Regions from separate parts of the Clostridium kluyveri DSM 555 genome, predicted to be linked through region 3. Evidence: riboswitches for the same ligand, from Rfam matches in the RefSeq annotation. Region 3 holds a riboswitch; each other region holds the start of a gene.
The links. Region 3 has a riboswitch for thiamine pyrophosphate ahead of thiC (phosphomethylpyrimidine synthase ThiC). Riboswitches for the same ligand answer to the same signal wherever they lie in the genome.
Positions count from the first base shown of each region.

Region 1: linked by a shared signal. The riboswitch ahead of CKL_RS19960 (hydroxyethylthiazole kinase) and the one ahead of thiC (phosphomethylpyrimidine synthase ThiC) in region 3 are both predicted to bind thiamine pyrophosphate.
Region 2: linked by a shared signal. The riboswitch ahead of thiT (energy-coupled thiamine transporter ThiT) and the one ahead of thiC (phosphomethylpyrimidine synthase ThiC) in region 3 are both predicted to bind thiamine pyrophosphate.
Region 4: linked by a shared signal. The riboswitch ahead of thiS (sulfur carrier protein ThiS) and the one ahead of thiC (phosphomethylpyrimidine synthase ThiC) in region 3 are both predicted to bind thiamine pyrophosphate.

Region 1 is NC_009706.1:2,954,557-2,958,052, forward strand. Features, by position in the region: gene CKL_RS14115 (hypothetical protein) at 1-46, opposite strand, end outside; gene CKL_RS21610 (alpha/beta hydrolase) at 488-592, shown strand; gene CKL_RS14120 (RBBP9/YdeN family alpha/beta hydrolase) at 669-1,049, shown strand; TPP riboswitch at 1,192-1,300, shown strand; partial or broken gene CKL_RS19960 (hydroxyethylthiazole kinase) at 1,392-1,544, shown strand; gene CKL_RS21615 (hypothetical protein) at 1,703-1,825, opposite strand; gene CKL_RS14125 (TnpV protein) at 2,150-2,377, opposite strand; gene CKL_RS14130 (hypothetical protein) at 3,247-3,429, opposite strand.
Region 2 is NC_009706.1:2,075,511-2,079,006, forward strand. Features, by position in the region: gene CKL_RS09995 (Ger(x)C family spore germination protein) at 1-1,084, opposite strand, end outside; gene CKL_RS10000 (lactate utilization protein) at 1,276-1,917, opposite strand; TPP riboswitch at 2,024-2,122, shown strand; gene thiT (energy-coupled thiamine transporter ThiT) at 2,189-2,821, shown strand; gene CKL_RS10010 (methyl-accepting chemotaxis protein) at 2,862-3,496, opposite strand, start outside.
Region 3 is NC_009706.1:1,878,943-1,882,438, reverse strand. Features, by position in the region: gene CKL_RS08735 (mannose-1-phosphate guanyltransferase) at 1-1,106, shown strand, start outside; gene CKL_RS08730 (hypothetical protein) at 1,215-1,463, shown strand; TPP riboswitch at 1,628-1,735, shown strand; gene thiC (phosphomethylpyrimidine synthase ThiC) at 1,868-3,181, shown strand; gene CKL_RS08720 (EAL domain-containing protein) at 3,360-3,496, shown strand, end outside.
Region 4 is NC_009706.1:1,719,555-1,723,050, forward strand. Features, by position in the region: gene thiH (2-iminoacetate synthase ThiH) at 1-191, opposite strand, end outside; gene CKL_RS08045 (thiazole synthase) at 203-967, opposite strand; gene thiF (sulfur carrier protein ThiS adenylyltransferase ThiF) at 1,023-1,823, opposite strand; gene thiS (sulfur carrier protein ThiS) at 1,825-2,025, opposite strand; TPP riboswitch at 2,234-2,342, opposite strand; gene CKL_RS08060 (permease prefix domain 1-containing protein) at 3,044-3,496, opposite strand, start outside.

The DNA.
Region 1 (3,496 bases), 1.1 Mb from region 3:
CTCCGTCTATATCTTCAAATATACATTTTCTACATCTTGTCTTCATAATTTTACCCCCTCACTTTAAAGCATTACTAGGGTAAATTTTAACATAAAAATTGTAGAGTATACAGTGATTTTGACGAATTGGTGAGGTTTGCACGTTATGGTTTCACTTGGGTAACTATAAGTAAAAAAATAAAGCCTGCATTTTGGAGGGTACAGGCTTATTATCATACTTTATTTATAGATTCTTCTATGTACGACTTTTTCATTTAAGTAATATTGCTTTTACAAAATTTGTTATCTCCATAGCATTAGAAAGTATACTTACGGGATGGGTAAACATAGTAAAAGGTAATAGCCTAAAATCATTTTAATTATGATATAATTGCCATTAGTTAAGTCAACACAGTAAACTGCTTAATTCTCTATTAATAATTAACAAAAGGAATACAGATATTCTGGATGGTTTAAACTATTTAAATAAAATAGATGGGGTGGTAAAATGAATATAAAGTTAGTTCCTGGCCTTAATAACTCCGGAACAGATCATTGGCAGAGCACTTGGGAAAAAAGATATGGCTTTGGAAGAGTAAATCAAGAGGAATGAGATTATCTGGTATATAATGAATGGGAAAAAACCTTAATAGGAAAACCTTGAAAGAGATAATCAATGCGGTACAGTATTGATTGCTCCCAGTCTTGGTTGCTTACTCACCGTCAAAGCCATTCCTAAAATACGAAAATATTTGAATGCAGTCTTTTTGGTGGCTCCGCCAAATCCTGATGACAAACAATTTCCAAAGTTTTTAGCTTCTTTTGGGTCTTTACCTGAAGTTAATTTAGAAGTACCGGGAATGCTGATATACAGTGAAAATGATCCGTATTCTTCTTCTATGTTTTGTATACAGAAAGGTAAACAGTGGGGCTTTGAAACAATATCTGCTGGTAGAAAAGGTCATATAAACAGTGAATCCAATATAGATGATTGGAGTGAAGGCTTCAACTTATTTCAAAAGCTGTTAGAAGAGGTTGAATTAAATAATAGGGCTAGAATGGATAATTGAAATAGACATTAGCTTGTTGGGTGTAGTTCTTCTTCTTCCACAGCTCGGAACACTCTAAATTTATAGTATAATTAAAAAATATCAGCAGCTTGCTGTCAGTTTGACATTCGCCTTTGCTTGTGCTAAAATACTTTCCAAATCGAATAACGGACAGGGGAGCTTGTGAAACGGGCTGAGAGGAAGTTTATAACTTCGACCCTTACACCTGATGTGGATAATGCCACCGTAGGAAAGGTCTCTGTTGCTATTATCGCGCGGAGAACGCTCATCGGGCGTTTTCCGCTATTTTATTACCCGGCAAACTAAAAATTAAAGACTGAGGATTCAAATATTTTTGGAACAATGCTTGAAACTGTGCATCAAAAGGTTCCACTCGTACACTGTATCACAAACTACGTCACCGTCAACGACTGCGCAAACCTGCTGCTATCCTGCGGTGCATCCCCCATTATGGCCGACGATGAAGCGGAAGTGGAGCAGATTACGACGCTGTGCGCGGATCATCGACGCCGTGTATTGCTTAAGCGGCGAAGAGCTTAACAGAGGGACAAGCTATGAAATTCGATAGGGATGTGCTGCGCCTGCATGCGGTCGGTCGAAATTGTAATATTATGCTCCTTTGGGGTCAGGTCAGGTTCGGCAGAATCCCAAAGCTACACTAGCAACTGACTTAAATCCTTGGCAAATTTTGTTCTAGTTGTAGTATAGAAGGTTACTTTCATGACAAAATCTTCTACTTCTTTAATTGAAGAAACTGAAAAATAGCGAAAGAGCATGAATCACCAGCCACTCTAAATCATGCTTCACATTTTGGGTAATCTACTATAAATGATGGTGCTAATTCGTAATTAAAATTTTTTAAGGTGACTTCAATGATACATTTGATCGTTATTCCTAGTTTCTCTTTATTAATTTTTATGGTATATCCTTCTATGATACCTGAGTCTTCTAACTCGCTCTGCTATGAAAAAAAGGAACACCAAACACTCTAACTGTGTTTGGCGCCCCCTTATGCCTAGATACAGATAAGTTCTAATATTACAATCTCATCCTCAATCATCTATACCTTCATGGAAACTCGGGTGCGCTCCATCATATCCTCATCCGTCAGTGGATGGAGATTTTAGGTAGTCAGAACGAACTTGTTCCGCCATATCAAAGGCAGTCTTATCAATAGCTGTACAATGTTGTGCCAGTTTGCCGGTCAGAAGAAGTTTCCGATACATCTGTGATCTTTGTTCGTGTAGATAGTTTAGTCGCAACAAGCTGTGTTTCCCTAAATCCTTAAGTTTATCTTCTCCATCAATTTCAATGTTGGGATATAACAATCCATCAATTTCCGTATATCCAAATTAAACCTTTCCATGAAGCAAATCCTCCAACAAAGATTATTTACAATTCATCGGTAATCGTTTGGCTGTTGTGCTTAACAATTATTGATTTTCGTAAACATCCTTATTGAAAAACTGCTAATTAGGTGGAGAGTTTTTGTTTTCCTTGTAGATAGTCTAAAATCATATATCGACGCAAACTGTAGACAAAATAAAGTTTCAATACCATTCTTAGTTTGATTATCATTTCTACGGCTACCTTCTGGAAGCCTTTTTTACATTATTCTTACATTAATATTATTATACTATTCTGTGGCGTCTTTGCAATATAAATATCCTATCAGAATCAATGAAAATACAACGATAAGACTGTTTAAAGATAAATTCATAAAACCGTTAATTAAACCAAATGATAGAATTAGAGAGGAAAACCTGATCCAGTTACAAAGTTCTTAAGTTTATGCTGTTGTGATTAGCTTGTGGTTTTTAGTTTCAGTCACTAAAGTACCTTCAACTCGTTAAAACATAATCAAAATAAGCAGGGTACTTTCCCTGCTTATAGTATTATACCTAAAATAGATTTGGTAGCTAACCCACAAATACCTAAAATTGTCATTCCGATTCCAAGAATCATTCCTGTAAATAATTTAAACATTGTTATCACCTCAAAAATAGCTTTACCAAAAATACTATCTTTATACAAAAAATATTTGTAATAGAGATAGTATGAATAGCAAAATACTATGTTGTCTCCTTAATATAGTTTTAATATATTTTAATCTATAAAAGCTCTGGCAAATACCAGGGCTTTTATCTTTTCTAGGAGTAATTATACATTTGATCTTTTTCCATTAGTATAGAATAAATTAAGAACTTTTATTATTGGATAATAATTCAATCTTTTTGTCTACCAAAATAAATCCTATTCCTGATATTAAGCCTGCTAAAGCTCCTATTATAGTAGCTATTCCTATGTTACCGCGCACAACACAACCCACTATTATTCCAGCAATTCCCACAATGATAAGAATTATTCCTATGATTTTCATTTATTTCTCTCCTCCTTTCAATTATTACATATAAGTACTTCTACAATAATATGTATATTCCTGCTCA
Region 2 (3,496 bases), 200 kb from region 3:
TATTTACCTTGAATTTCACATTAACCTGTATTTCAGAATCGCATATCACTTTATCCCAATCCGTACCGGTACCTCTTCCATATTTTGATATTGCAATTTTACCCAAATCTAAAACATCCGTTTTATACTTGCATTTAATATTTTTTATAGCTTCATTAGCTTTTTTTTCTACATAATTTCTCATATCTGATTCATATTTTTTTAATAGCTGAGGATTTGAAGATAAATCGCTGTATAATTCATTGGACATCATGTTCCCTTGTATATCTAAATATATTATAAATTTATATTTTCCATCTTCTTCATAACATTTAACTTTTCTTTTTGAATATGCATAACAATTTATATAATGTTTTGAATCCTTTTGTAATGTTAATATTCCCCTAACTCTGCTTTCCTTTAAAATATTAATTATCCTTGTTTCATTCATATCCGCTTTTCCCACCATAACATCTCCTCTGAATATGGCAAGACCCGTAGTTTCTATGCTATTATCCTTTAACTCTATATAAGGTAATAATACATTTCTTCCCTCTGCATCCACTCTAACTATTAAATCCATAGCAGTATACTGCATAGAAAAAAAGTTGTATTCACGCAGATTTTTTATCATTCCCTCAATATATTCCGCAGCATTAGAGTACTCTTTAGTTTTATATTTGAATATGTCTTCAGCTTTTCCTTTACATACTGCGCATAACGCCCTGTCATTTGTAGCTTGATTCTTTACCCATATATCTAAAAAATTTTTTATCCCGAACATTGCAGTTTCTTCACTAAATAAAAATACTCTATTAAGCCCTAAAGTTGATTTTTTTCCCTCTTTTAATTGTCTATTTTGAATTGTCTGTCCTAAATTGCCATTACTTCCAATAATAGTAGTACTCATTACTTGATTTACATTTTCAAAAGAATATACTAAAAGAGGTATACTATAAGATATATTATTAGAACTCTTTTCTATATCAGCTCCCACTCCCACTGGTATTTCCATGTTTTCTACAAGCATTCCACTTGTGCCTAAAAAACACAAAATAAATATTATAACTACAGCAATATGCAAGAAAACCTTGAATTTATTCATAACTATCACCTTTTAAAATCGAATTTATATTTATAATTCCCTAAAATTATTGAAATATTTATCCGACTAAATCACTTGATTTACTGTCATAACCAGAAATACCGCAGTATTCAAATATATATGAACACTGCGGTATTTTCGATGGTTTAAGACGCTGGGAACATTAAGCTAATTGTATATTTCAGATAAATTTAATATCCTAAATCTTCATTAAATATAAATACGTAAATCCTCGAATCATCAAGTTGGTTCCTTATTAAAGTATACTCGTTACATATTCTACTTTTGCTGCTGCAATCCATACAACGGCCTGTAGTAGTACAGGGGGTATTGCAGTTGAGTCTCCTGGCATTGGCAGGAGCAGACACTCTCTTATTTCTCTCTATGGCTTCTTCTAGATTTTTTACAATTTTATTTACTCCACAGACTACAATAACCTTATCAGGCCCAAAGAGCATAGCTGCTACTCTATTGCCTGTACCATCTACGTTAAACAGTTCTCCTTCTTCAGTTAAGGCATTAACACTAGTAAAAAATGCGTCTGCAAAAAAAGTTTCTCTGTGTATCTGCTTTTTTTGCTCTGGAGTTACACCCTCTGCTGCCCTGTCTAAAAACTTATACCTGCCACCTCTTAGATATTCCAGTATACCGGTTTGCTCTAAGGTAGCAGACCCTCCACAACTCACCACAGAATCTTTTTTCACCAACTGCTCTATTTTACTGAAAAATTCCTGTCTATCTTTCACATAAAACCCATTCATGTTGTTCTTTTTCAATGCCTCAATAGTTCTTTTTATTTTTTTGTCATTTACCCAGAAAATATTTTTATCCATAAGGCCACCTCCAAAATTTACTTCAAACTATAATTATTACATTGTCCTATTCATATAATTGAAATATGACATATTATATATTATAATGATTATATAATAATTAAATACTTAATGCTAGGGGTGCCTTGTGGCTGAGAAACACCAGTTGTTAACCCTTCTACCTGATCTGGATAACACCAGCGTAGGGAAGCGGATTTTTAGAAAAATAATGAGTCGTATTCCCATGGAATGCGGCTCTTTTAGCACCTTAGCTGAGTAAAGGAGGTTTTTAATGTCTTTAATAAAAAATTTTACAGAGATTTTATCTCACCCAACTTCTATTTTTGCACTAATCGCCGTTATTATCTTTATCCTGTTCTGGGCGAAAGTTAAAAATGTTAAATTTACTACGCAGCTTGTCACTCAAATAGGTATAGCACTGGCACTGGCTACCATACTTAAAATATTTAGAATATATCATCTTCCTCAAGGTGGAAGTGTAACCTTGGGAAGCATGGTACCTATACTTCTTATGGCTTTGCTTTATGGCCCGGAAGTTGGTTTTATTACTGGATTTTTATATGGAATTATAACCTTAATACTAGATCCATACATACTTCATCCTATACAAGTTATATTTGACTACCCTCTGCCATTTATGGCCTTAGGTATAGCAGGATATTTTAGGAACAGAAAAATTGTAGGTACATTTCTAGCTATTTTGGGAAGATTTATATGTCACTTTATATCTGGAGTAATCTTTTTCGGAAGCTTTGCACCCAAAGGAATGTCTCCTGCAATTTATTCTCTCACCTTAAATGGCATATTCATAGCTGTTGAAGGTGCAATATGTATTGCAATAATGATAGTACTTCCCGTAAAACATTTAGAAACAATTATAAATAAAAAAATGATATCTAATTGAGCTAACAAGGCTAATAGCTCTAAGGCCATTAGCCTTGAAATTAAATTTTAAATTTCTGCACCATTTCATTGAGACTTTGAGAAAGTTCTGCCTGATTTTGTGCAACTACAGCTACCTGTCTTATTTCTTCAGTTGTCTCATCTAACCTGGATTTTATAGTTTCTGCATTTTCACTAGATTGCTCGGCAATTTGTGACATATTCTGCATTGCTTGATTCACTTGATTCACTGCTGCGGTAATCTCTTCAGACATAGCTGCTATATCCAATGACATGGTGCTTAAAAAACTTGAATCATTTTGGTATTGATCTCCCATGATTCCAAACTCTTCTAATCTGCCATGAATGTTTTCGTTTATAAATCTTAATACTTCATTGCCATTTTCGGATAAATTTTTAAATGCATTTTCAGCCTTTATAACAGTATCCTTTATATTTGTTACAGATTTAGAGGATTGTTCTGCAAGCTTTTTCACCTCTTCTGCCACTACAGCAAATCCTCGGCCCTGTTTACCTGCTCTGGCTGCTTCTATGGCAGCATTTAATGCCAATAAATTTGTTTGCTCTGCTATATCCGAAATAGTGTCTGCCATAACTTTTATATTGTCAACTACAGTTCCTTCTTTAATTGCCTGCAGCATATTATTTTTCTTCTTGAAATATAAATCTTTAGATT
Region 3 (3,496 bases):
TTATGGACTTGAAAAAGATGCCCATGGCCTTTATAAGACAGTCAATTCTTTTTTTTGGAGCTCAGGCAGGAATTTATGTATGTGTAAATAGGAATGCCCCGGAAAAGGTTACTATAATATTTATGGATAAAAATGGACTCAATATAGATAGGGGCATGGAGAGAAAGATAGAAAGCAGCTTCACAAGAGAGGACTTTAGAAGAGTTAAACCAGATAAGTTCAAGCATATGGAACATATATACAATTGCCTAGAATATTATAAAAGACAGCTTGTAAATGGATTTTCTCTTGAAAATATAAAAAATCAGAAGTATAGGGCGGTTCTAAGTATTGAAGATCCTATGGTGCTTGAAGTAATTACTGGAGTTTTAAAGGAACTTAAAGTTGAGGTAAAACTTTATGATAAGTTTGGAGATACGGAAGGATTGGCCCAAAAAGTTATAGAGGATAGTGCGAATCTGGGAATTGAGATAGATGAGGAATGTGAAAGACCGGTTATTATAGATGAAAAAGGAAGTATAATAAAAGATAATCTTTATGATGCTCTAAATGCGCTGGTTATGCTTAAAACCCATGACATAAGAACTTTAGTAGTTCCAGTTACGGCCTCTTCCACCATGGAAAAGCTGGCTAAAATATGCGGGTGCAAATTTATAAGAACCAAAACTGCCCATAAAGTTATATTGGAAACCTACTTGAAAAATACAACGGGTATAAATAAAAGAGATATGGTAAGTGCATATCTTATGACATTGGATGCAGTAAGTGTGTGTTCCATGATTATTAATTTTATGGCAAACTGCAACAGAACCCTTTCACAGATAACATCTATTATACCCAAATATTATACTATGAAAAAGGAAATAAAGTGTCCCTGGAATATGAAAGGGAGACTGATGAGAAATCTGATAGAAGAGAATACTTCAAAATCCGTAGATCTAATTGAAGGGGTAAAACTTAATTTTGAAGATGGATGGACACTGGTAATGCCAGATGCAGAAGAGCCTTTATGTAAGATATATACAGAGTGCAGCGATTATAAAAAACTCAATAAACTTACAGAGGATATTCTAACCCAAATTACTACGATAACCAGTGAATGTTGAAGTAGAGAATTCTAAGGTGAGATTTTCTAAGGTACAGATGAGAAAAGTATTCTTTTATAAGTAAACTCCATCTGAACCTTAGGATCACTTCATAGGGGGATTCATAATATGAATATAAATGAAAAATACATAGAAGCAGAAGAAAAATATTTAAAGTTAAGAGAAATTTTAAAAAGGTGTAGAGAGGAAAATAAAAGAACTTTTGCAGATTTGTCAAGTATTTCTGGTCTTGAGGAGGAGGAATTAAAAAATATAGAAAAAGGTATAGATAAAGATATAATTCATTTTTTGATATATGCAAAAGTACTGGGGATTAATATAAATTTAAGTTATAAGGAAAATTATAAACTTCGCTAAAATGTTTGGCGAAGTTTATTTAGTTAATACTTAGTTATTTTTATTAACTAACTTTAAATTCGTGTAAATAGGCTGACATACAGGAACAAAAGAAAATGATTGAAACTATTTATTACTTGATTAGTAATAAATATTATGGTACATTATAGAATAAGAAAGCTGAATATTATGTGCAGGGGGGCTGGTGTTTCCGGCTGAGATTAAGAAGTTAATTCTTTGACCCTAAACCTGATCTGGGTAATGCCAGCGTAGGAAGTTGTTTGTGTAGGTATTTAAGTAATTAAAGCATAATTCTACGGAATTATGCTTTTTATTATGTTTTTTATCCGAACGGTGCCAGTTCTAATACCTCTTAACATAATCGGTCAGTGTATAGAGAACCAACAATAAAAGGAGGATAAAGTATGAATTTTACTACTCAAATGGATGCTGCTAAAAAAGGAATTATAACAAAAGAGATGAAAGTAGTATCTCAAAAAGAAGGTGTGGATGTAGAAATTTTAAGGGAGCTTGTAGCTGAAGGTAAAATAGTAATACCTGCAAATAAAAACCATAAGTCCTTAGATGCCCAGGGTGTTGGACAGGGATTAAAGACTAAAATAAATGTCAATTTAGGCATATCAAAAGATTGTGCTAACATAGATATGGAGCTTGAGAAAGTTAAAACTGCAATTGAAATGAAAGCAGAAGCTATAATGGATTTAAGTTCCTATGGTAAAACTGAAGAGTTTAGAAAAAGAATTGTAGAAATGTGTTCTGTTATGATAGGTACTGTACCTATATACGATGCAGTAGGATTTTATGATAAGGAATTGAGTGATATATCACCGGAGGAGTTCCTAGCTGTGGTAGAAAAACATGCCCAGGATGGGGTGGATTTTATGACTATACATGCGGGAATCAACAGGGAAACTGCAAAAGTATTTAAGAGAAATAAAAGACTTACCAATATAGTATCAAGAGGGGGCTCTCTTTTATATGCATGGATGGAACTAAACAATAAAGAAAATCCATTTTATGAATACTACGATAAAGTTTTAGATATATGTGCAAGGTATGATGTTACTATAAGTCTTGGAGATGCCTGTCGTCCAGGAAGTATTAATGATTCTACAGATGCAAGTCAGATAAAGGAACTTATAACTCTCGGAGAGCTTACCAAAAGAGCCTGGGAAAAGAATGTACAGGTTATAGTTGAAGGACCGGGGCATATGTCCTTAAATGAAATAGCTGCTAATATGCAGCTGGAAAAAAAGCTGTGTCATGGGGCGCCTTTTTATGTACTTGGACCTTTGGTTACAGATATTGCACCAGGATATGATCACATAACAAGTGCCATTGGGGGAGCAATAGCAGCTGCAAATGGTGCAGATTTTCTATGCTATGTTACTCCAGCAGAACATTTAAGGCTTCCAAATCTAGAAGATATGAAAGAGGGAATCATAGCTTCTAAGATAGCGGCACATGCGGCAGATGTAAGTAATAATATAAAAGGTGCCAAGGAATGGGATTATAAAATGAGTGAGGCAAGAAAAGAGCTTAATTGGGAAAAAATGTTTGACTTAGCAATTGATCCAGAAAAAGCAAGGAGATATAGAAGAGAATCTACTCCAGAACATGAGGATACCTGCACCATGTGTGGAAAAATGTGTGCTGTTAGAAATATGAACAAAGTAATGGAAGGAAAAAATATAAATATTTTAAGAGAAGAAGATTAGAGTGTATTTTAAAATGTTAAGAGCATCTCAACGGCTTGCCCCTAAGACCCTAAGAATCACTTGATATAAATATGTTAAAATATTATGTTAAAAAGTATAGAATCTATAGTAATATAAATATAGTATTTATATTTTGGAGGTATTTAATTGAGTGAATGGTATAAGGGAGCTATAAAACATGATTCAATATGGTAATCACAATGAAATGGATACAATAAAGGAGACTATAGATAATGAGAGGGTAATTGCAAAGTATCAGCCTATTGTGTCATTGGTAAAGAAAAAAATAGTAGCATTTGAAGGATTGACGAGAGG
Region 4 (3,496 bases), 160 kb from region 3:
GAAATATCCCTTGCTTTTTGAGCCATCTCTTCTAGAAAATTTTCAGCTTTGGGAGAAAGTAATGTTAAAAAATCATATTCATCTATTCTATCTTTTCCAAGCACAGTTTTAATTTGATTATCTGTTACTTTTTTAAAACAATTATCAAAGTCAAAATTTCTATAATTCTCAATAACTTCATAAAAACTCATTAAATCACATCCTATCTCAAGAATCCTGTAAGAGGAGATGAAGCTTCTGCCATTAACTTTTCTTGCCCTAATTTAGCTAAGAATGCTTTTCTTCCACTTTCCACGGCAAGTCCAAAAGCTTCTGCCATAAGTACCGGATTTCCTGCACTAGCTATAGCTGTATTAACAAGTACTGCATCAGCACCCATTTCCATTGCTTCTGCTGCCTGTGATGGTTTCCCTATACCTGCGTCAACAACTATAGGAGTTGCAATTTCATCTATTATAATTCTTATCATTTCTTTTGTAGCAATTCCTCTATTAGTTCCAATAGGTGCACCTAGAGGCATTACTGCTGCTGCACCGGCATTAACTAATCTTTTAGTATCCATTAGGTCAGGATTCATATAGGGTAACACGATAAATCCTTCTTTTGCTAATACTTCTGTAGCTTTAATAGTTTCATAGTTATCAGGTAATAGATATTTATTATCTGAGATAACTTCTATTTTGATCCAATTTCCACATCCAGCAGCCCTTGCAATTCTGGCCAACCTTATGGCTTCTTCTGCATTTCGTGCTCCTGATGTATTAGGCAGTAATATACAATCTTTATTAATGTAATTTAACATATTTTCTTCTTTTGAAGTGATGTCAACTCTTCTTAATGCAATAGTAATGACCTGAGATTTAGATTTTTTCAATATTCTAGGTATAATACTATTTGATGAATATTTACCTGTTCCAATAAAAAGTCTACTTTTCACTTCTGTTCCACCAATTATTAAATTGTCCATATTTATTTCCTCCAACACAATCTATTATAGATAATTAAAACTTATCTTTATTAATTTACTCTTCTCCTAAAATAATTCTCAATACTGCATTTGCCTGATGATTTGCAGCTATAGCAACTCTTGGGGCCATTAGTCCACATCCAGGTTTAGCCTCATTTTCACCATCACCAACCAGATAAAAATTATCTTTTATTTTTTTAGTTTTTATTTTATTGCTTGAAAAATATCCTGCCATTCCTGATGCCACAATAATTTTTTTATCTTTTAGTTTACTCAGTGAAATATTTGCAAGCATTGCTTTGCACTTAGGATTGTCAAAAGCTTCAACTATTATATCTACATCTTTGAAAACTTCTACAATATTGCTCTCATCTAAATATATATTTGCCTTTTCAATTTTCACATATGGGTTACAATCTTTTATAATTTGTTCCAATGCATCAGTTTTTTTCATACCTAAATGTTTTATATAGTACTGCTGTCTATTTAAATTGCTTGGCTCTACTACATCAAAATCAACTAAAAGTAATTTGCCTATTCCTACCCTTGCCAAAGATAAAGCTGCATTTGAACCTAATCCTCCAAGTCCTGCAATTCCAACGGTATATCTTTTTATTTTCTGGTGTACACAAGGTGTATGCCTTGCCATAAGCATTGCTTCCATTTCGTCTTCTTTTGGTATTTCACCTCTTTTTATAAATACTACTCTATCTTTTTCTTTTAAAGTATAATCTTTTTTAATGATAAAACCATTGTATACAATTATATCTGCATCATTTTTCATTAATTTTTTTAATTCGTAGACTGTCGTATTTTCCTTTATATTAGCTTTCCTTTCGTTTACATAAATAATCATTTTAGCCACCTCCAACAAAACGTATTATTTCAACTTTTGAATTAGTAGAAAGCTTTGTTGATAAATACTTGTCTTTGGGAATTATTTCAAAATCAATTTCAACTACAACGATATCCAAATTAATTTCCAGACTATTTAGCAACTCTATGACACTAATATTGTCCTCTACTTCTAATTCTTTTCCATTTACAAGAAGTATCATTTTTCTCCTCCTTTCTAAAATTAATTGAGAAATACCAACGATATGCTATTTACGAAAGTGCTTAAACAAAAAAGGAAGCATTATTGCTCCCTCATAACTTTCAAATTTAAATTTGTTAAATTATAATCTGCATTATAGCCTTCTGAAAAAACAAATACTACAATGTTAACAAAAATAATTCAAAAATCACAAATTCATAAGGAATTTGTGATAACAAACCGTATTTCCCTACGTTGGCATTACCCAAATCAGGTTATGAGGGTAAGGGATAACATCCCATTCTCAGACTGTTAATACAGACTCCCCTTAAAGATATTAAATTTTAATTTTTTATAATACCAATTTATCACAATATGGATTTGAAATCAAGTTTATGAATAATTTGTTTACAGATGTATCATGTAAATTCCAATACAAATTTTATTTTTTAAGAAGATATTATAATGGCAAAACAAAATTATTGGGAATTTAAAAAATATGGAGTACAGGATTAAGAAGTTCCAAATATGACAACGAAGCTAAATATGGTAAAGTACTTACCTTGGGAAATATAAGCTGCATATGATGATACTACCTAGTTTCAAACAGCTGAGAATTTATCATTAAACTTATTATATGCATAGAACCAAAATCATTGAGTCACTTACTAATGAGCCTATAGGTTTCAATTCCTTATAGGTAGTCTAAAATCCCATTTATATATTATTATAACAGGGTTTATGAAAATATCAACATGTTAATGAAGTGTTAATAAAAATCACAAACCCTTATTAAATCTTATTTTTTAAGTTCATCGAACCCCCAGTTTTTTTACACTATTGGAGGTGGACGAAAAATCTATTCAGTCCTCTCAAAATTTCTCAAATTAAAATCTATACTATAACTGCACCTTATTTATCCATGAATATTTATTATTAGCCATCGCAACTATATTTATCTTTTTCCTCGTAAATACAATCACTTATATTAATGAGAAAGTTTACATATTAATTGTATCACCATAAAAGAAAATGAAATATTAATCTTTTCGTTTTTTGATAATACTGTAAACTGAGCTGAACATCCCAAATAAAATACCAGTTATAGGGAATATAATCCAATTAATATACCATTTATTAAAAACAAGCCCACTAACTAAAAAAATACACACCGCCAAAGGCCATAGTATAGCAGCAACTGCACCAATAACTTTATTATTTTCTACATTTTCTTTTGAAAAATTATCAATCCTTAAAAGAAATGTAAAACTTTCTTTAATACTTCCATAATATATAAATATAAAAACAGCAATTGCTATTATAATAAGTAAGACAATTACTCCATAGATAGACGCAGTATCGCCAAAAACAGATGCTGCAAAAATTGAAACTGGAGATAAAACACAAAGACACACACCTAGTATTAAAGATACCATATAAGTTGATGTAAAACCATTATATCTCTGCTGCAATAGGGATTTTACAGAAAGGGG